3 regions of the Streptomyces sp. NPDC005070 genome follow, and region 3 is predicted to be linked to each of the others. Evidence: riboswitches for the same ligand, from Rfam matches in the RefSeq annotation. Region 3 holds a riboswitch; each other region holds the start of a gene.

The links. A riboswitch is a leader RNA that binds a small molecule or an ion and turns the genes downstream of it on or off. The one in region 3 is predicted to bind cobalamin.
Region 1: another riboswitch for cobalamin. It lies ahead of ACWEBX_RS25760 (ribonucleoside-diphosphate reductase subunit alpha); the one in region 3 lies ahead of ACWEBX_RS24380 ((2Fe-2S) ferredoxin domain-containing protein).
Region 2: another riboswitch for cobalamin. It lies ahead of ACWEBX_RS10525 (CbtB domain-containing protein); the one in region 3 lies ahead of ACWEBX_RS24380 ((2Fe-2S) ferredoxin domain-containing protein).

The regions. Positions count from the first base shown of each region.
Region 1 is NZ_JBSFZS010000084.1:21,657-28,671, reverse strand. Features, by position in the region: gene mctP (monocarboxylate uptake permease MctP) at 1-948, shown strand, start outside; gene ACWEBX_RS25765 (GNAT family N-acetyltransferase) at 1,079-1,597, shown strand; cobalamin riboswitch at 1,650-1,799, shown strand; gene ACWEBX_RS25760 (ribonucleoside-diphosphate reductase subunit alpha) at 1,931-4,312, shown strand; gene ACWEBX_RS25755 (ribonucleotide-diphosphate reductase subunit beta) at 4,312-5,346, shown strand; gene ACWEBX_RS25750 (putative Ig domain-containing protein) at 5,733-7,015, shown strand, end outside.
Region 2 is NZ_JBSFZS010000022.1:11,707-18,721, forward strand. Features, by position in the region: gene ACWEBX_RS10510 (PadR family transcriptional regulator) at 1-503, opposite strand, end outside; gene ACWEBX_RS10515 (nuclear transport factor 2 family protein) at 586-978, shown strand; gene ACWEBX_RS10520 (histidine phosphatase family protein) at 1,548-2,132, opposite strand; cobalamin riboswitch at 2,326-2,465, shown strand; gene ACWEBX_RS10525 (CbtB domain-containing protein) at 2,504-2,725, shown strand; gene ACWEBX_RS10530 (acyl-CoA dehydrogenase family protein) at 2,968-4,158, shown strand; gene ACWEBX_RS10535 (DUF6188 family protein) at 4,389-4,841, opposite strand; gene ACWEBX_RS10540 (DIP1984 family protein) at 5,090-5,560, shown strand; partial or broken gene ACWEBX_RS10545 (OB-fold nucleic acid binding domain-containing protein) at 6,025-6,132, opposite strand; gene ACWEBX_RS10550 (TOPRIM nucleotidyl transferase/hydrolase domain-containing protein) at 6,997-7,015, opposite strand, start outside.
Region 3 is NZ_JBSFZS010000076.1:16,603-23,617, reverse strand. Features, by position in the region: gene allB (allantoinase AllB) at 1-826, shown strand, start outside; gene alc (allantoicase) at 892-2,016, shown strand; gene ACWEBX_RS24385 (3-oxoacyl-ACP reductase family protein) at 2,149-2,898, opposite strand; cobalamin riboswitch at 2,965-3,139, shown strand; gene ACWEBX_RS24380 ((2Fe-2S) ferredoxin domain-containing protein) at 3,204-3,578, shown strand; gene ACWEBX_RS24375 (tachylectin-related carbohydrate-binding protein) at 3,841-5,130, shown strand; gene ACWEBX_RS24370 (hypothetical protein) at 5,333-5,533, opposite strand; gene ACWEBX_RS24365 (hypothetical protein) at 5,635-6,012, opposite strand; gene ACWEBX_RS24360 (helix-turn-helix domain-containing protein) at 6,170-7,015, shown strand, end outside.

The DNA of each region.
Region 1 (7,015 bases), on a different contig from region 3:
GGCTTCGACGAGATCTTCAAGGCGGCGGGCGCCAAGTACACGGCCGCGGGAGCCGGCGGGATCGTCCCCGCCGAGGCGGGCCAGTGGACGTACGCCACCCTCGCGCTCGGCTCGGCGCTGGCGCTGTTCATGTATCCGCACTCGGTCACCGCGACGCTGTCCGGCCGCAGCCGGGAGGTGATCCGCCGCAACACCACGATCCTGCCGCTGTACTCGCTGATGCTGGGCCTGCTCGCCCTGCTCGGGTTCATGGCGATCGCGGCGGGCGTGAAGGTCACCAACGGCCAGCTCGCCATCCCCCAGCTCTTCGAGGACATGTTCCCCGACTGGTTCGCGGGCGTCGCCTTCGCCGCCATCGGCATCGGCGCGCTCGTCCCGGCGGCCATCATGTCGATCGCGGCCGCGAATCTCTTCACCCGCAACATCTACAAGGACTTCATCAACCCGGCCGCGACCCCGCGGCAGGAGACCCGGGTCTCCAAGCTGGTCTCGCTGCTGGTGAAGGTGGGCGCGCTGGTCTTCGTCCTGACCATGGACAAGACCGTCGCGATCAACTTCCAGTTGCTGGGCGGCATCTGGATCCTGCAGACCTTCCCCTCGCTGGTGGGCGGTCTCTTCACCCGCTGGTTCCACCGCTGGGCGCTGCTGGGCGGCTGGGCGGTCGGCATGCTCTACGGCACGATCGCCGCCTACGGGGTGGCCTCCCCGACGCAGAAGCACTTCGGCGGCAGCTCGAAGGAGATCCCCGGCATCGGGGAGATCGGCTACATCGGCCTGACGGCGTTCGTCCTGAACGTGGCCGTGACCGTCGTCCTGACATTCGTCCTCCGGGCGCTCAAGGCCCCGGAGGGCGTGGACGAGACCTCGCCCGGGGACTACACGGCCGACGCGGGCGACACGGGCGTCGAGACGGAACTCCCGCCGGCGACGGCGGACGCGAGCCACTAGGAGACGCCGGGGACCGGTCCCGGTCCACAGGGACCCGTCCCTCGGGCCGGGTGCCGCGACAGCCGTGAACGACGGGCCGCCGGAGGAAAACCGGCGGCCCGTCGCCGTGCCGGTCGGGCACACTCGCCGCATGGACATCGTCATCCGGCCGGCGCGGCCCGAGGAGTACTCCGCCATCGGCGAGATCGCGGCCCGGGCCTATCTCGGGGACGGGCTGCTCGACTTCGGGGAGAGCGACGCGTACCTCGGAAGGCTGCGGGACGTCGCGGGGCGCGCGGCCGTCGCCGAGGTGCTGGTCGCCGCCGAGGGGGACCGGGTGCTCGGCAGCGTGACCTTCGCGGCGGACGGCGGCCCCATGGCCGACTCGGCGCGCGACGGGGAGGCCGAGATCCGGATGCTCGCGGTCGCGCGGGAGGCGCGCGGCCGGGGCGCCGGCGAGGCCCTCGTGCGCGCCTGCGTCGCGCGGGCACGGGCCCTGGAGGGCTGCGCGCGCCTCGTGCTGTCCACCCAGCGCACCATGCTGAGCGCCCACCGCCTCTACGAGCGCATCGGCTTCACCCGCACCCCGGACCGCGACTGGAACCCTTTTCCGGAGCTCGACGACATCCGGCTGCTCACTTACGAGTTGACGCTCCGGCACGCTCCGTAGCGCTCTCGAACACCCAGCGGACACAACATGTGGGGGCAGTCCCGGAGCCCGACACAAGATGTATGCTCATGGTCGCTGTCGCCGCAGGGGAATCCGGTGCGAATCCGGAACTGTCCCGCAACGGTGTTACTTGTGCGTGTTCGCGTCTGCGTGTGCCCGTACTCGCGTCAGTCCGAGGACCTGCCGACAGCGCGCCCCGGCCGTCCGGCCCGGGTGCCGACGACGTCCGGGCCTCGCGGAATGGGCCGGTGGACGCGGTGCGCTGCTGCCCGAAAGCGCTCCCGTGTGCCCCTGCCCGCCCGCAAGGTCCCGTGCCGAGCGAGGAGAGCCCACGTGACCATCGCGCCAGCCGATCCGGCTTCAGTGACCGCGCCGCAGGCCCCGGTGGAGACCGACGGTCCCGGGACCGTGCTGCTGCGGACCCTGACGGATCTGACCGCCGACCTCCCCGACGCCGACCCCGGCCGGGTCGCCGCGGCGGCGCTGCGCGGCCGGTCCGCCCGCGCCGACGAGGCCGAGCTGCGCGAACTGGCCACCGAGGCGGCCGCGGGTCTCATCTCCGAGGACCCCGCCTATTCGCGGCTGGCCGCCCGTCTGCTCGCGGTCACCATCACCGCGGAGGCCGCGTCCCAGGGCGTCACCACCTTCTCCGAGTCGGTCGCCGTCGGCCACCGCGAGGGCCTGATCGCCGACCGCACGGCCGCGTTCGCGCGGCTGCACACGGCCCGCCTCGACGCGCTGATCGACCTCCAGGGCGACGACCGCTTCGGCTACTTCGGGCTGCGCACGCTGCACTCCCGCTATCTGCTCCGGCACCCGATCACCCGCAAGGTCGTCGAGACGCCCCAGCACTTCATGCTGCGGGTGGCCTGCGGTCTCGCGGAGGACGACACCGTCCGCTCCGTGGAGGAAGTCACCGCGCTCTACCGGCTCATGAGCCGGCTGGACTACCTCCCCTCCTCCCCCACGCTCTTCAACTCCGGTACGCGGCACCCCCAGATGTCGTCCTGCTACCTCCTCGACTCGCCGCTGGACGAGCTGGACTCCATCTACGACCGCTACCACCAGGTGGCACGCCTGTCGAAGCACGCGGGCGGCATCGGCCTGTCCTACTCCCGCATCCGCTCGCGCGGTTCGCTGATCCGCGGCACCAACGGGCACTCCAACGGCATCGTCCCGTTCCTCAAGACCCTCGACGCCTCGGTCGCCGCGGTGAACCAGGGCGGCCGGCGCAAGGGCGCGGCGGCGGTCTACCTGGAGACCTGGCACTCCGACATCGAGGAGTTCCTGGAGCTGCGCGACAACACCGGTGAGGACGCCCGGCGTACGCACAACCTGAACCTCGCGCACTGGATCCCGGACGAGTTCATGCGCCGGGTGAACGAGGACGGCGTCTGGTCGCTGTTCTCCCCCGCCGACGTGCCGGAACTGGTCGACCTGTGGGGCGATGCGTTCGACGCGGCCTACCGCAAGGCCGAGGAGGCGGGCCTCGCCAGGAAGACCATCCCGGCCCGCGACCTCTACGGCCGCATGATGCGCACCCTCGCGCAGACCGGCAACGGCTGGATGACCTTCAAGGACGCCGCCAACCGCACCGCCAACCAGACGGCGGAGCCGGGCCACACGGTCCACTCCTCGAACCTGTGCACCGAGATCCTGGAGGTCACGGACGACGGGGAGACGGCGGTCTGCAACCTGGGTTCGGTCAACCTGGGCGCGTTCGTGACCGGCGGGAACATCGACTGGGAGCGGCTCGACGCCACCGTGCGCACCGCGGTGACCTTCCTCGACCGCGTGGTGGACATCAACTTCTACCCGACCGAGCAGGCGGGCCGCTCCAACGCCAAGTGGCGTCCGGTCGGCCTCGGCGCGATGGGCCTCCAGGACGTCTTCTTCAAGCTGCGGATCCCGTTCGACTCGCCCGAGGCCCGCGCCCTGTCCACCCGGATCGCCGAGCGGATCATGCTCGCCTCGTACGAGGCCTCCGCGGACCTCGCCGAGCGCAACGGACCGCTCCCGGCCTGGGAGAAGACCCGTACCGCCCGGGGCGTACTGCACCCGGACCACTTCGACGTCGAGCTGAACTGGCCGGAGCGCTGGGCGGCCCTGCGCGAGCGGATCGCCTCGGTCGGCATGCGCAACTCGCTGCTGCTGGCCATCGCGCCCACCGCCACCATCGCCTCGATCGCGGGCGTGTACGAGTGCATCGAGCCGCAGGTGTCGAACCTGTTCAAGCGCGAGACGCTCTCCGGCGAGTTCCTCCAGGTCAACTCGTACCTGGTGGCCGAGCTGAAGGAGCTCGGTGTGTGGGACGCGCAGACCCGTGAGGCGCTGCGCGAGTCCAACGGCTCGGTCCAGGGCTTCACCTGGGTCCCGCAGGACGTCCGCGACCTGTACCGCACGGCGTGGGAGATCCCGCAGCGCGGCCTGATCGACATGGCCGCCGCCCGCACGCCGTTCCTCGACCAGGCCCAGTCGCTGAACCTGTTCCTGGAGACGCCGACCATCGGCAAGCTCTCCTCGATGTACGCCTACGCCTGGAAGGCGGGCCTGAAGACGACGTACTACCTGCGTTCGCGCCCGGCGACGCGCATCGCCCGCGCGGCCCAGGCACAGGCGCGGCCCGAGACCACCATCCTCGTCCAGCAGGCCGCCGACCCCGACGCCGTCGCCTGCTCCCTTGAGAACCCCGAGTCCTGCGAGGCCTGCCAGTAATGACCGACACGAACGCCGAGAAGACCGTGTCCGAGAAGAACCTGCTCGACCCGGGCTTCGAACTGACTCTCCGTCCCATGCGCTACCCGGACTTCTACGAGCGCTACCGGGACGCGATCAAGAACACCTGGACCGTCGAGGAGGTCGACCTCCACTCGGACGTCGCCGACCTCGCGAAGCTGACGCCGGGTGAGCAGCACATGATCGGCCGGCTGGTCGCGTTCTTCGCGACGGGCGACTCGATCGTGGCGAACAACCTGGTGCTGACGCTGTACAAGCACATCAACTCCCCCGAGGCGCGGCTGTACCTGAGCCGTCAGCTCTTCGAGGAGGCCGTGCACGTCCAGTTCTATCTGACGCTGCTCGACACCTACCTGCCCGACCCGGAGGACCGCACGGCGGCGTTCGCGGCGGTCGAGAGCATCCCCTCCATCCGCGAGAAGGCGCAGTTCTGCTTCAAGTGGATGGACTCGGTCGAGAAGATGGACCGGCTGGAGACGCAGGCCGACCGCCGCCGCTTCCTGCTGAACCTGATCTGCTTCGCCGCGTGCATCGAGGGACTCTTCTTCTACGGGGCCTTCGCGTACGTCTACTGGTTCCGCAGCCGGGGTCTGCTGCACGGCCTGGCGACCGGCACCAACTGGGTGTTCCGCGACGAGACGATGCACATGAGCTTCGCCTTCGAGGTGGTCGACACCGTCCGCAAGGAGGAGCCGGACCTCTTCGACGACCTGCTCCAGGAGCAGGTGACGGACATGCTGCGCGAGGCCGTCGAGGCGGAGCTGCAGTTCGGCCGCGACCTGTGCGGCGAGGGCCTGCCGGGCATGAACACCGAGTCGATGCGGCAGTACCTGGAGTGCGTGGCGGACCAGCGCCTCCAGCGGCTGGGCTTCGCGCCGGTGTACGGCTCCGAGAACCCGTTCTCCTTCATGGAGCTCCAGGGTGTCCAGGAGCTGACCAACTTCTTCGAGCGCCGGCCCTCCGCGTACCAGGTCGCGGTGGAGGGCACCGTCGACTTCGACGAGGACTTCTGACCGTTCCGGCGGTTCCGGTCGCTCTGACCGTCCGTCACCGATGAGAGCCGGGCCGCCTGTTGCGGCCCGGCTTTCGTCACGTACTGCCCCCGCGCCTCCAATCGCCGTGCCAATCCCCGTCCATGGAGCGGCAAAGTTCTTCCGGCACGGCTGTTCGCACGTCGTTCCCCCCGGTTACGTTCTGGCCGTCCCGCCACGCCACGCACTGCGGCACACCGGGACGACTGATTTGGCATGCCCATGACGAGCCTCTCCCTGTTCGTGCTACGCGCGTCACAGGCTGCCGTTTCAGAGCGCCGAGAACCCCACTTCCGGCCATGGCGCCACGAACGGCCCCATCCGGGCCCGAGCGGCACCGGCCTCGAACCGATGGAGGCGACACCCCCATGCGTTCCCAGCGCCCCACCCCCTCCGGCAGACCCGCCCGGAGCCTGCGAAGACTGCTCACCGCCGCCCTCCCCGCCCTGGCCCTCGGCGTCGCCGGGTTCGCCGCGGCCCCTCCCGCGGGCGCCCAGCCGGCGCCGACCCCCCACGTCTCCCGGGCCACCCAGAACGCCGGAGCCCTCACCGACCCCGCCCGCCAGACGGTCCACGCGACCGGCAGGGCCGGTCAGAAGGTCGCGACCAAGCACCTGTGCGCCGAGGCGGCCAAGCCCGGCCTGATGTCCTGCTTCGCCCAGCGGCGCACCGACATCGCGCAGAAGCTCGCGGCCCAGGTCTCCCCCGACGCCGCCGCCGCGGTGTCCGGCCTCAGCCCGGCCAACCTGCACAGCGCCTACAACCTGCCCTCGACGGGCGGCTCCGGCATGACGGTCGCCGTGGTCGACGCCTACAACGACCCCAACGCGGCCGCCGACCTCGCCACCTACCGCTCGCAGTTCGGCCTGTCCTCCTGCACCAAGGCCAACGGCTGCTTCAAGCAGGTCAGCCAGACCGGTTCGACCACCTCGCTGCCGACGAACGACACCGGCTGGGCGGGTGAGGAGGCGCTCGACATCGACATGGTCAGCGCCGTCTGCCCCAACTGCAGCATCATCCTCGTCGAGGCGAACTCCGCGAACGACTCCGACCTCGGCGCCGCGGAGAACGAAGCGGTCGCGCTGGGAGCGAAGTTCGTCTCCAACAGCTGGGGCGGCTCCGAGTCCTCCTCGCAGACCGGCGAGGACACCTCGTACTTCAAGCACCCTGGCGTCGCGATCACCGTCTCCTCCGGTGACGAGGCCTACGGCGCCGAGTACCCGGCAACCTCCCAGTACGTGACCGCCGTCGGCGGCACCGCGCTGAGCACCTCCTCCACCACCCGCGGCTGGACCGAGTCGGTGTGGAAGACCAGCAGCACCGAGGGCACCGGCTCCGGCTGCTCCGCCTACGACGCCAAGCCGTCCTGGCAGACCGACACCGGCTGCACCAAGCGCATGGAGTCCGACGTCTCCGCGGTCGCCGACCCGGCCACGGGCGTGGCGGTCTACGACACCTACGGCGGCTCCGGCTGGGCGGTCTACGGCGGCACCAGCGCCTCCGCGCCCATCATCGCGGGCGTGTACGCGCTGGCCGGCACCCCGGGCTCCGCCGACTACCCGGCGAAGTACCCCTACTCCCACACCTCGAACCTGTACGACGTGACCAGCGGCAACAACGGCTCCTGCTCCCCGTCGTACTTCTGCACCGC
Region 2 (7,015 bases), on a different contig from region 3:
ATCGCCTGCTCGAAGGCGCGTCCTCCCAGGAGGGTGAGATACGGACCTACGCGCTCCGCCTCGGCCAGGTACTCGTCCTCGGTGCGCCCGTCGAGCAGGCGGGCGCCGATCCGTTCGTAGTGCGCAAGTTTGGCGCGCGACCACTCCAGGCGCTCGGCGATCGCCACCCGGACCGCGTCCGCGTCCCCCATGTCGAGTGCGTACACCTTGACCATCAGCTCGTCGCGGATCGCGGTGGGCTTCGCGGGCCCCGAGGTGAAGGAGGCCAGTGCTTCGAGGCCGGTCGTGGTCAGGGAGAAGAGCCGCTTGTTGGGCCGGCGCTCCTGCTGCACGACCCGGGCCTCGATCAGCCCCTCGGACTCCATCCGGTCGAGTTCCCGGTAGAGCTGCTGCGGGGTCGCCATCCAGAAGTTGGCCACCGAGGCGTCGAACCCCTTGGCCAGGTCGTACCCCGATGCCTCACCCTCCAGGAGCGAGGCCAGTACCGCGTTGCGCAATGCCATCCCGCAAGGCTAGACGCCCCGCACTCGCAGGACTAATCTTATCCGCACCTAATCAATTAGTTGAGTAAGAAGGGCGGGCGCAATGAACTCCTTCCGCAAGGCCGTGGAGGCCGGAGACCTCGGCGCGGTCGAGGAGCTGCTGGCCGACGACGTCGTGTTCACCAGCCCGGTCGCCTTCAAGCCGTACCCGGGCAAGCCGATCACCGCCGCCATCCTGCGTGGAGTCTGGCGTGTCTTCAGCGACTTCCGCTACGTCCGTGAGATCGCCGGCGCCGACGGCCGCGACCACGCGCTCGTCTTCACGGCCAAGGTGGGCGACAAGGAGATCAACGGCTGCGACTTCCTGCACTTCGACGAGGACGGCCTCATCGACGAATTCACGGTGATGGTCCGCCCGTTGTCGGCGGCGCAGGCGCTCTCCGAGGCCATGGGAGCGCAGTTCGAGCAGATCTCCCGGGAAGCGGCCGGCGCGTGAGGCTCCGGCCTCGCGCTGTTTGAACCGACTCCCTCCGGCTACCCGCCTGTTGTGACGACGACGCCTTCACAGCAGGAGCTCTTCCGGTACTTGGAGGACCGCTTCGAGTGCGCCCGGACCTGTGCCGAATGTGCCAGGACCTCCACGCTGCGCGCGAGCCTCATGGATCCGGACGGGCCGAAGCGGCAGGAGGCCGCGCGACGTTCGGGCATTTTGTGCGCGGAGGTCTGCGAGGCGACCTGCCATGTACTGTCCCGTCATCCGGGGCCGAGCGACCGGGAGCTCCGCGCTCGACTGGAGTGGTGCCGGGACGTCTGTCTGGAGTGTGCCGAGGCTTTCGACGCGTGTCCGGGGTCGGAGGCCGCCGCGCGGAAATGCCGTGAATGCGCCCTCTCGTGCACGGACTTCATCGCCACACTGCGGTGAAGCCGCGAGCCGCGAGTGTCGGGCGGCAACATGCCCGAGTCGGACTCCAGGTCACCCAGGTAGGCCCCGGTTCGCCCGGGTCAGGCTCAGGACTGTCCCGGTCCGGCCCAGGTCTGCTCGGGTCAGACCCCGGGCCGTCCGGGTCAGGCCGACCCGACGAGCGGGCGTCCTGCGCGGAGGTTCCAGCGCCCCGCGCGCCCGCTCAACTCCGTGACGGTGAGCGGCGGTACGTCCACGCGCCAGAACGCCTGGTCCGGAGCGCCCAACACCCGTACCACCAGGGCCCGTACGACCTCGGGCTCCACCACGGCGACGGTTCGGCCGTCGAAACCGGCCGCAGCGTCCAGGTGTTCCGCCACTCGATCGCAGAACGTCCGCACCGACTCGCCGTCGTGCGGAGCCGACGCCGGATCGGCGAGCCAGCGCGCCACCGCCTCCGGCTCCTTCACGCTCACCTCGGCCAGCGTCGCCCCGCGCCAGCGGCCCACATCGAGCGACGCCAACTCCGGTGCCTCGACGGCGCCTTCGAGCCCGAGCGCCTCGGCGGTCTGCTGGCATCGCACGGTGGGGGAGACGCACAGGCGCCCGCCCGCCGGAACGGCGCCCGCGTCGGCTGCCGCCCGGGCGGCCCGCAGGCCCGAGGCGTCCACCGGACTCCCGTCGTCGAAGCGGGCCTCGCGCAGCGCCTCGCCGATCGCCGCGGAGATCAAGATCACTCGGCTGGTCATGCCTTCACTCTCTTGGGTCGTGGACCTGGACGATGCTCCATGGTCCACCATGGTGTGTCGTGCCCGAGCGGAGGCGGAACCCCCGGGCCCATCAGGCAAGTTGCCTCCCTGCCTCCCTGCCCCATGAACCGTGGGGCGCACGGAGCGCGGAGGTATGCGCCCTTGGCCGGGTCGGCGGCTTCGCGGTACCGTCACATGGATATTGACGACGGTTCGGCGGAAGCCCGGTGGAAATCCGGCACGGTCGCGCCACTGTAAGCCCGGCACATGTCACTCCGGCCAGGGGTGACGGACGCGGGCAAGTCAGACCCGTGACTGTCGTCCTGTGCACCACCGAAATGGGACGCGAGTTCCCCGGGAGGTTCTGCCCCATGGCGCAGTCCGTCGTTCAGCCGACCGCCACGCCCACCGCCGTTCCCGCCAAGCTGCCCATCGGCGCGATCGTCCCCTGGGCGGCGTTCTTCGGCATCCTGATGCTGGTCCTGCTCTACTTCGTCGGCGCCGAACAGGGCGCCACCTCCCTCGTCTCCGGCGAGAACGTCCACGAATGGGTCCACGACGCCCGGCATCTGCTCGGGTTCCCCTGCCACTGACGGCTGCGGGGAACGTACGAGCCACGATATTCCGCGAGGGCCGGGAAACCGGCCCGCACGAGGGGGCGGTCCCCGGACGACCGGGCACCGCCCCCTCGCGTGTGCGCACGCGCCCAGCGGCCGCCCCCCGCCCCTCAGCCCGGCATCCTCCGGGAGGCGTCGGCGTCATCGGCATTCCCTATTTCTGGAACGCGTTCTACGGTGTGCGCCGTCAGGTCGGGCCCGGGGAGGCAGGAGGCGCCGTGCATCTCGAATACACGCCGGAGCAGCAGCGGTTGCGGACCGAACTACGTCTCTACTTCACCGAGTTGGTACCGGACAACGCCTACGCGCGCTACGGCGATCCGGCGGCGCAGAAGCGCTTCTACCGCGAGACGATCCGACGCCTCGGCACGGACGGCTGGCTCGGGGTCGGATGGCCCAAGGAGTACGGCGGGCGGGGTCTGAGCCCGATGGAGCAGTTCATCTTCTTCGACGAGGCGGCCCAGGCCGGAGTGCCGTTGCCGTTGATGGCGCTCAACACCGTGGGGCCGACGATCATGCGGTTCGGCACGGAGGAGCAGAAGTCGTACTTCCTGCCGAAGATCCTCGCCGGCGAGATCGACTTCGCGATCGGCTACAGCGAGCCCGGCGCCGGTACCGACCTCGCCGCGCTTCGGACCAGGGCCGTGCGGGAAGGCGACGAGGAGAGCGGCCACTACACGGTCGACGGACAGAAGATCTGGACGACCAACGGTGACACGGCGGACTGGGTGTGGCTCGCGGTCCGCACCGATCCGGACGCCCCGCCGCACAAGGGCATCACCATGCTCCTCGTACCGACCTCCGACCCCGGCTACTCGTGCACGATCATCAACACGCTCGCCTCGCACGACACCACGGCCAGCTATTACGAGAACATCCGCGTCCCCGCCACGCGCCGGGTCGGCGAGGAGAACAAGGGCTGGCGGCTGATCACCAACCAGCTCAACCACGAGCGCGTCACCCTCGCCGCGCACGGCACGATGGCCATCCGCGCCCTGCACGACGTCCAGCGCTGGGCGATGGAGACCAAGCTCGCCGACGGCCGCCGCGTCGTCGACCTGCCCTGGGTGCGCCGCCTCCTCGCGCGCACGCACACCCGGCTGGACGCCATGAAACTCCTCAACTGGCGCATGGTGAACGCCGTCCAGGAGGGCACGCTCACCCCGCAGGACGCCTCCGCCGTCAAGGTGTACGGCTCCGAGGCGCGCCGGGACGCGTACGCCTGGCTGATGGAGATCGTCGCCGCCCCCGGTGTCCTCAAGGAGGGCTCCGCCGGCGCCGTCCTGCACGGCGAGCTCGAACGCGGCTACCGGTCGGCCGTGATCTTCACCTTCGGCGGCGGCAACAACGAGATCCAGCGGGAGATCATCTCGTGGATCGGGCTCGGGATGCCCCGGGTGCGGCGCTGACGGACTGTGACCACAGACGTTAGTTGTCACATACCGAGGATAGTTGGCACCATGATCAATTGAGCCCTCCGGTGCGTTCCAGGCCTCGTGTCCTGTCGCACTGAGGTTGTCGGATTCTCACCGCTTCTCGTTTGCGCTGTCGGATTCTCACTGCGTCGTGCGCTAAGGGGTCCCCGTAGTAATCGCCGAGAAAACAACGGATGTCCCGTCGCACTCCAGCTGGCAGATTCTCAATGCTCTGCAGACCGACCTTGCGGATTCTCATTCGCTGCAGAGGCGGACCAGACGCCGAGGTCGCCTCCTGGCAGGGACACGAACCGCCATCCTCCAGGTCCTGTGATCTGCCACGCCTCGAACGCCGCATCGGTTGGACAGGTCAGATGCGTGCCATCCTCGAACACCATCCGAAGCGTGCCGGACTTGAAGGCGACCGCAGAGACGACCTTCGTCCCCAAGAGCGGGAGGGCTGCGGCCACGTCCTGAGTCTCCGGCACCAGAAGCACGCCGGGATTGGTGTGGGCCGGCCCGGATGAGAGCCGAGCAGGCGTTTCGAGTACGACTTCCCAACCTTCGGCGAGGGCCAGCGTGAGGCGGTAATCGACAGTAATCCCAGCAACGCCCCGCCCTCGGAGATTCAAGATCCACCGGTCATCGTGTTCGACCGGTTCTGCTTCGGTGCTCATCACCCCACCATGCACGGCCCAGCCGAGGGCGACGGACGGTCATCAGGGATTCCGCCGAAGCCACGCCTGTTGAGAATCCGGCGAGGTGTGTTCTCAATCCACTTGGCGAACCAGCAGCTCAGGACAAGATCCAGAGACAGCTCCGATGCGACGGGACATCAGGGCTCCAGCGGATCAAAATCCAGGTGCGTATGAGCTGGTTCGCACTCGTATACTCGTGCGGGCTCATGGAGGGGGAGGTGGAGACAGTGAAGCTTGCTGAGGCACTGGCAGAACGTGCGGAGGCGACGCGCCGTGTAGAACAGCTGCGAGCGCGCGTCGTCGACAGTGCGCGGTACCAGGAAGGGGAGACACCCGCCGAGGATGCAGCTCAGCTGTTGGCTGAGGCCGGTGAGGTGCTGGACGCTCTGGAAACGTTGATCCGGCGGATCAACCGGACCAATGCCACCGTGGAGATGAGTCCGGACGGCACGCTCACCGATGCCCTCGCACGCCGGGATGTCCTACGGTTGCGTCACTCTGTGGTCACCGCGGCGGCGGACGCGGCGGCGGGTAAGGGCGAGCGGGGATACGGTCGGCAACTTCGGTCCGAGCTGATGATGCTCTCCGCGCTTCCGGTCGCGGAACTGCGTGGTCAGGCGGATGCACTCGCCCGGGAGATCCGCGAGGTCGATGTGCGGATCCAGCGTACGAACTGGGATGTCGATCTGCTGGACTGAATAGTCCAGCAAGCTGGAACGATGTGGAGCAGGTAGCAGTTTCGGAGGCGTGCACACACCGAGGGCCGGCGGTTTTCCAGCCCACTCCTGGCGCGTGAAGAGCAACGCGGGGGTTCGACTCCCCATTAACCGTGCAGCTCAGCACCGCGTACAGGTAACGGTGCACATTGCACAGCACATCACCACGTGCAGATCCGAGGCGGCGAGGGCGGGTTCGGGGCTTTCCACATCGCAGCACCATGGAGAACGGCGATCTCTGGTGGACACCGTTGGCGATTTTGGCGGCGCTCCTGCATCTATCGCGACCGAGACTTCCGCGAAAGCCAGGTCGCTTGAGAACACCGGCCACCGGCGGTCTCAAACAACCTGGCAACAGCACCGGTCAGCAGTCCATCACACGCCAGACGCAGTGCGACAGGACACCTCGCCGGTCGGGTCTCGATGTCCACCTTGATCTGCAAGTGAGTCGCGCCGATCTCGCGCAGCAGTCGGTGGTGGTGCTCCACCAAGTGTTTGGAGACGTCGATGCGGAGCGGGTTCAGTTCCGTGCTCAGGGCTTCGCGGTCGGTCATGATGGCGTTCCGCCGAGTGATCAAAGCAGGGGAATCCGCAGGTCGGGGACAGTGGCTCCGCCGCGGACGGGTGCCTCAGCAGGGCGCCTCGTGGACCGTCGCGTCTGCGGAGATCGTCAGCGGCCTCGTACCGGAATCCGCAACGCTGGACCGCCTACACCACGACGCGGGACACGACCCGGTCATCTCTAGCAGACCGCTCGGCTCTGGTTCGAGGCGGCGTTCGTATCTATAAGCAGTAGGCCCATTACGTGGATCGGGTGCGGAAGGTCTGGTGGAGTGCGGTGACCTGCTGTGACCAGGCATTTTAGTTGGCACATAGGCTGGATGAAAGGCATCGGCTCGGACGGTCGGTGATGCGTACAAGAGAGCGAGTCAAGTTTCGGGCCTGTGGCTTCAGGCTTGGGACTCATGCCGATGTGGGAGCGGCCGCCTGGCGGCTGGCGCTGACGGCCTTCGATACTAGCCTCCAGCGCAGATCTCTTGCCTCAATGGCCACGCGCCAGGACACGAGGAGGGTTCCCCGCCGATCAGGTTCAAGGCAGAGCATCAGGAGTGACTCCGCACTCCCGGGCGATCTGCTGTCTTTGCAGATGACCGCCATCTGCCTTACAGCGCACACGGACCCATGGGGCGGTCGGGGTTGGACTGACTCGCCGAGCCACTGATTCGTCTCACCGGAAGGGAGACCGTCCCACCATGCCGGGGACACCGTGAACCCTGACGTTGTGCTCTGCCGCCGGGTGTTCTCGTGGAAGGCCGCCTCTCGTGTGGGAGGCGGCCCGGAGTCAAGTCAGTAGTGAGCCTCCGCCGACGCCCGGCGGGCGCGTCGGCGCTGCGGCCTCACAAAAGCCTTACCCTGTCCTAGCGTGGTCCCCGGGCC
Region 3 (7,015 bases):
CCTCGCCGAGATCGCCGGCTTCGGCGGCCTGCTGATCGTGCACGCCGAGGACCCGCACCACCTGGCCGCCGCCCCGCAGAAGGGCGGCCGCAGATACGCCGATTTCCTCGCCTCGCGCCCCCGGGACGCCGAGGACACCGCCATCGAGAGCCTTGTCGCGCAGACCAGGCGTCTCGACGCGCGGGTGCACGTGCTGCACCTGTCGTCGAGCGACGCGCTCCCGCTGATCGCCGCGGCCAAGGCGGACGGCGTCCGGCTCACGGTGGAGACCTGCCCGCACTACCTCACCCTGACCGCCGAGGAAGTCCCGGACGGCGCGAGCGAGTTCAAGTGCTGCCCGCCCATCCGCGAGGCCGCCAACCAGGACCTGCTGTGGCAGGCGCTGGCCGACGGCACCATCGACTGCGTGGTCACCGACCACTCCCCGTCGACCGCCGACCTCAAGACGGACGACTTCGCGACCGCGTGGGGCGGCATCTCCGGCCTCCAGTTGAGCCTCGCCGCCGTCTGGACCGAGGCGCGCGGGCGCGGCCACGGTCTGGAGGACGTGGTCCGCTGGATGTCCTCCCGCACGGCCGAACTGGTCGGCCTGGGCGGCAGGAAGGGAGCCATCGCGGCGGGACGCGACGCCGACTTCGCGGTGTTCGCCCCCGACGAGACCTTCACCGTCGACCCCGCCGCGCTCCAGCACCGCAACCGGGTGACGGCATACGCGGGCAGGACTCTCGACGGCGTCGTGAAGTCGACCTGGCTGCGCGGCGAACGCGTCTTTTCGGACGGCGAGTTCACCGATCCGCAGGGTCACCTGCTGACCCGTACGACCTGATCCCCGCCCCGACCTGATCCTTCCGCCCCGCGGCGGCCGACTCCCGAAAGGAACCCCTGATCACCGTGACGGCGACCCAGAGCTTCACCGGAGACGCGCATCCCTACGGAGGCGGTGACCCGTACGCGGACTACCGCACCGCCGAGTTCCCCTTCACCCGGTACGCCAACCTGGCGGACCGGCAGCTCGGCGCGGGTGTCGTCGCCGCCAACGACGAGTTCTTCGCCCAGCGCGAGAACCTTCTCGTGGCCGGGGCCGCCGCGTTCGACCCCGAGCACTTCGGCCACAAGGGCAAGGTCATGGACGGCTGGGAGACCCGGCGGCGCCGTGGCGCCTCCGCCGAGCACCCGTGGCCGACCGCGGAGGACCACGACTGGGCCCTGGTGCGGCTCGGCGCCCCCGGTGTGATCCGCGGGATCGTCGTCGACACCGCCCACTTCCGCGGCAATTATCCGCAGGCCGTGTCGGTCGAGGGCGCCTCGGTGCCCGGGTCGCCCTCACCCGAGGAACTCCTGGCGGACGAGGTGAAGTGGACAACTCTGGTACCGCGTACGCCGGTCGGCGGGCACGCGGCCAACGGATTCGAAGTCTCTGTCGAACAGCGCTTCACCCATCTACGGGTCAACCAGCACCCCGACGGGGGCATCGCGCGACTGCGGGTGTACGGCGAGGTCGTGCCCGACCCGCGCTGGCTGTCCGCCCTCGGCACCTTCGACGTGGTCGCCCTGGAGAACGGCGGACAGGTCGAGGACGCCTCCGACCTCTTCTACTCGCCCGCCACCAACACCATCCAGCCCGGCCGTTCGCGGAAGATGGACGACGGCTGGGAGACCCGCAGGCGACGCGACGACGGCAACGACTGGATCCGCTACCGGCTCGTCGCCCGGTCCGAGATCCGCGCCGTCGAGATCGACACGGCCTACCTGAAGGGCAACAGCGCCGGATGGGCCTCGGTTTCGGTGCGCAACGGTGACGACGGAGACGCGGGGGAGTGGACGGAGATCCTGCCCCGCACCCGGCTCCAGCCCGACACCAATCACCGCTTCACCCTCGCGGCACCCGCCGTCGCCACGCACGCGCGCGTGGACATCTTCCCGGACGGCGGCATCTCCCGCCTGCGCCTCTTCGGCTCCCTCACGGAGGAGGGGGCGTCCCGCCTGACGGCACGCCACCAGGAACTCGGCGGCTGAGCCGCCCGATTCCGCCCCCCGGCCGGGCGCGCCGCCGAGGCCCGCGCGGAGGCCGCCCGGGAGCGGCCCCCGCGGCGTCGCCGCGGTCCGTCCCGGCAGGGCCGGCCCTCCGCAGGGCCGGCCCCGGGGTCGTCACGCCGCGTGTCCGCCGTCCACCGCGAACTCCGCCCCCGTGACGTATCCCGCCTCGCTCCCCGCCAGATACGCGACGATCGACGCGACCTCGTCGGCGGCACCGAAGCGGCCCACCGCGGTCAGCGCGCTCTGGCCCGCCGCGTACGGGCCGTCCGCCGGGTTCATGTCCGTGTCTACGGGACCGGGATGGACGATGTTGGCGGTGATCCCGCGGCCGCCGAGTTCCCGCGCCAGTGCCTTGGTCAGGCCGATCAGCGCGGACTTGCTCATCGCGTAGAGCGTCCCTCCCGGACCGGGGACGCGCTGCGCCATGCAACTGCCGATCGTGACGATCCGCCCGCCGTCCCCGAGGTGCGGCGCGGCCGACCGGGAAGCCAGGAAGACCCCCCGGACGTTCACGTCGAGCACCCGGTCCACGTCCGCCAGGGTCAGGGATGCGAGCGGACCCAGGACCCCCACCCCGGCGTTGTTGACGAGGACGTCGAGCCGCCCGAACTCCGCGACGACCCGGTCCGCCACCGTGCCGGCCTCCGCCGCGTCGGAGGCGTCCGCGCGCAGGGCGAGCGCCCTGCGCCCGAGCGCCTCCACACCCCGTACGACGTCCTCCGCGGCCTCCTTGCCGCTCACATAGGTGATGGCCACGTCCGCGCCCTCGCGGGCCAGCCGCAGCGCCGTCGCGGCCCCGATACCCCGGCTCCCGCCGGTCACGAGGGCCACCTTGCCGTTCATGTCTCGCTGAGAAGTCATGGACCCATCCCAGCCGCCGAAGCCGCGCGACACCGGCGGCGAACGGACACCGACATCGGTGGATGACATGATGATCGGCGACATAGGGCGACGGCGGAACGAGGAAGCCGGTGTGAATCCGGCGCGGTCCCGCCACTGTGACCGGCGAGCGAGCAGCACGGGCCACCACCCCGACCGGGGTGCGGGGGCGGAGCGTTCGGGATCCGGGAGCCAGGAGACTCACGCGGTCGCCTCCTCGATCAACACCGGGGCGGATCTCCCCGGGTGGGGAGTGGTGGGCTGTGCCCAAGACGCCGTCGGAAGAGATGCCGGGCGAGTCCGTGGGGGTGGGCGGACCCGTGCCGTGCCGGGTCGTCGTGTGCCGGGACTGCTGCTGCGGCAGTCCCAAGGTGACCGGAGTGGATCACGCCGCGCAGACCGCGCGGCTGCGCGCGGAGGTACCGGTGCGCGTCTCCGCATGCCTCGACGTGTGCGACCAGGCCAACGTCATCGTCGTACAGCCGTCCGCCGCGGGCCGGGCCGCCGGCGCACGGCCCGTCTGGCTCGGACTCGTCAACGACCCGGACGCGACCGAGGACATCGTGGCCTGGGTGCGCGCCGGCGGTCCGGGAGTGGCTCCGCCGCCGGACATCCTCGACCTGTACACCTTCGCCCCGCCGAGGCGCCCGGCGGATTCCTGAGGCCTGCGCACCAACACGGCCGACCGGCCCCGGGACGCCCGAGTGTGGCGTCCCGGGGCCTTTCGATGCCCTGTCAGGACGTAACAGGCCAAGGACGTTTGCGTCCAGCCGATCTCTCTTCCACCCCTCGTGACCTGCGGCGAAAGTAGTTCTTGCCACCGGGCGACACACCCGGGACGACCTCCACGGCTGCACCTGCAGGGCAGCCGGGCGGTCGGTGACGTGCCTTCGCCCGTTCCCCTTCCACACCGCAGGAGAGATCATGAAGTTCAGCCACGCCGTCCGCCGTACCACCGCAGCCGTCGCCGCCGTCGGCGCGATGTCCCTCGGCATGGTGGCCACCACCGCCGGCGCCGCCCACGCCGTCGCGTCGTGCTCCGGTGACGTGTCGATGTACGGGACGCTGTCGGACGGCCGGCTGACGTACACGCAGATCGCTCCGGACACGGGCAACCGCGTCAAGACGCTCATCGGCCCGAACCTCGGCTTCACGCCCAAGGCGATGGCGACGCTCAACTTCAACACGGTCCTGGTCACGTCGACCACCGGCGACCTCTACCGGGTCGACATCCAGACGAACAACACCTCCCTCGGGGTCGCGGGAGTCGTCAAGATCTGGGACGGCGGCTGGACCTTCGACAAGATGGTCTACGACGGAGCCGGCCACCTCTACGGAACCGTCGACGGCCAGCTCCACCAGTACCTCGTCTCGCAGCCCAAGCCCGCCGGCTCGGCCCACATAGGCCAGCACGTCGTGATCGACACCGGCTTCGTCCTCAAGACGCTCGCCGCCGCGGGCGACGACCGCATCGTCGCCTCGACCGCGGACGGCCGACTGCTCAGCTACAAGATCAACGGAGTGGACGACTGGGACCTCTCCGTCCTCAAGGCGAGCGGCTGGTCGGCGGTCGACTCGCTCTCCTCGCCCGGCGGCGGCCTCTACTACGGCCGAACCAACGGCGGCATGTACTGGTACTCCGACGCCGACCCGACCGACGGTGACGGCAGCGACGTCACGTACCACTCCGACGACCCGGTGGACGCCTCCGGCTGGACCCAGAGCCTGCTGTCGGCCTACGCGAACAACTGCGCCTACGTGCCGTCGGCGCCGCCGAAGTCCGTCCAGGGCGGCACCATCTACCGCAGCGAGGTCATGGACCGGGCCAAGAACTGGTACACCCGCAACGTCCAGTACGACCAGGGCGCTTCCGCCGTGGACGTCGACGGCGACCACTCCTACCGCACGGACTGCTCCGGCTTCGTCTCCATGGCCTGGCACCTCACCAACTCCCTGACGACCGAGACGCTTTCCAGCGCGAGCACGCAGATCAGCAAGGCCGCCCTCCTGCCCGGTGACGCGCTGAACGACTACTCCGAGCACGCCGTCATCTTCGCGGGCTGGAAGAACCAGGACACGGGCACCTTCTACTACTACTCCGAGAGCAGCCCGGCGACGGACATGAACTACTCGACCGCGAACATCAACAGCGGTGACATCAGCGGCCACCCGGCCTCGGACTACGTCGCCCTGCGCTACAAGAAGATCGCCTGACGCCCCACCCGACGCCTCGAAGGCCCCGCCGATCCCCGGCGGGGCCTTCGAGGCGTCCGCACACCGCCCGCGCTCGGAGATGTCCTGGCCATGCTCCGGCTCACGCCGAAAAGGGCGGCGCCCCCTCGGTTCGAGGGGGCGCCGCCCTTTCAGGCCGACGGGGCGCGGCCGTGGCGCGTGGCGGTCGGTCGCGGCGGGCGGCCTACTGCCAGCCGGCGTCCGCCGGAGCGACCTGCCGGCCGGCGTCCGTCGGAGCGACCTGCCAGCCGGCGTCGGAGGCGAGAACGGAGGAGGCCGGAACCGCGTCCGCCGTGGACCGGTGCGTGACCACCGGGGCGGCGAGAGCCGCGGCGACGACGAGGGAGGAGACCGCGGCGGCCTTGGCGATGCGGGTACGAAGCATGGCTGTTTCCGTTCCTTCCGGGACGAGATGCGGTGTCCGGCCTGCTGTCGCGCCCCGCGGTGGCGCTCGGCTCGGCCGGTGATTCATAGGTTCGTCGCAGCTCAGGCCCGAGGAAAGGGTTCACGGCTGGACGGAAGCGGCCTTGGACCGATGCGTCCACGGGGGCCGCTTCCGTCCACCGCCCGCGGTTCGAAGGCCAGGGGCATCAGCGGCACTCCGGCGCCGGTCGGCCGCGCCGTGGCCAACTGCGGTACGGCGCGCAGCAGTCGGCGGGTGGTCCGTACCGCTCGTTCCTCCGCGTCCTCGAGCGCATCGGCCAACAGGTAGAAGCCGAGCGTGAGTTCGGAAGGAGAGACGGCATGCACGGCGACGTGCTCGACGCCGTCGCGGGGAACGATCGCCGATCGCACCAGAGTCCTGATGTTCTGCGGCAGTTCGTCGCCGGGCGGCAGTTCCAGATATGTGTGGACCAGGTACATGCAGTCCAGAATCTCAACGGGACGCGTCAACAAGTCGGCTTGTGCGGTGGCCAGTTGAGGCCATGGCCGGTTCGGTCCTCCCCCTGTGACGATCCCCTGTCCTCTGCGAAGATCATCGTGGGACAGGGGAGGGTCTGTGGAAACTGGGGGGAACCTGATGCTGACCGCGCTGGGACTCGATGCCGCCGCCGAGACGGTGTATCGCGCCATGCTCAGAAGTCCGGCCGCCGGTGTCGCGGCCCTCGCCGACACCGTGGGGCTGCGCGGGGAAGAGGTGCGCGACGCCCTCGACACGTTGAGCGAACTGGCCCTGGTGCGCCCCGCCGCGGGGGACGCGGGCCGGCTCCGGGCCGTCTCGCCCGATATCGGCATGGAGATCCTGATGGGCCGCCAGCAGGCCCAGTTGGCGGCCCAGCAGCAGCGCCTCGAATCCTCCCGGGCCGCCGCGGCGCAGCTCATCTCCGAGTACGCCGAGCTCCGCCCGGCCACCAGCCATCCAGGGGTGGAGCAACTCGTCGGCCTCGACCAGATACGCGACCGGCTGGCCGTACTCACCCGCGAGGTGCGCGAGGAGTTCCTGGCCTTCGCCCCGGGCGGACCCCAGACCGCGGAGAACATGGCCGCGTCACGCCCGCTCAACGAGGACCTGCTCGGCCGCGGGGTGCGCATGCGCACGATCTACCTCGACAGTGTCCGTACGAACCGGCCCACCGTCGAACACGCCACCTGGCTGGCCCGGCTGGGCGGCCGGGTCCGCACGGTTCCGTCCCTGCCGACCCGGATGATCCTCATGGACCGGCTGACCGCCATGATCTCGGTCAGCAGCGACGACACCGCCGCCGGCGCCGTCCTGCTGACCGGTCAGGGCACCCTCACCGCCCTGTGCGCGCTCTTCGAGACCACCTGGGAATCCGCCCAGCCGCTCGGCGAGATCGTCCCCACCGACCCGAACGGACTCACCGGCCAGCAGACGACCACCCTCCGGCTCCTGGCCGAGGGCCAC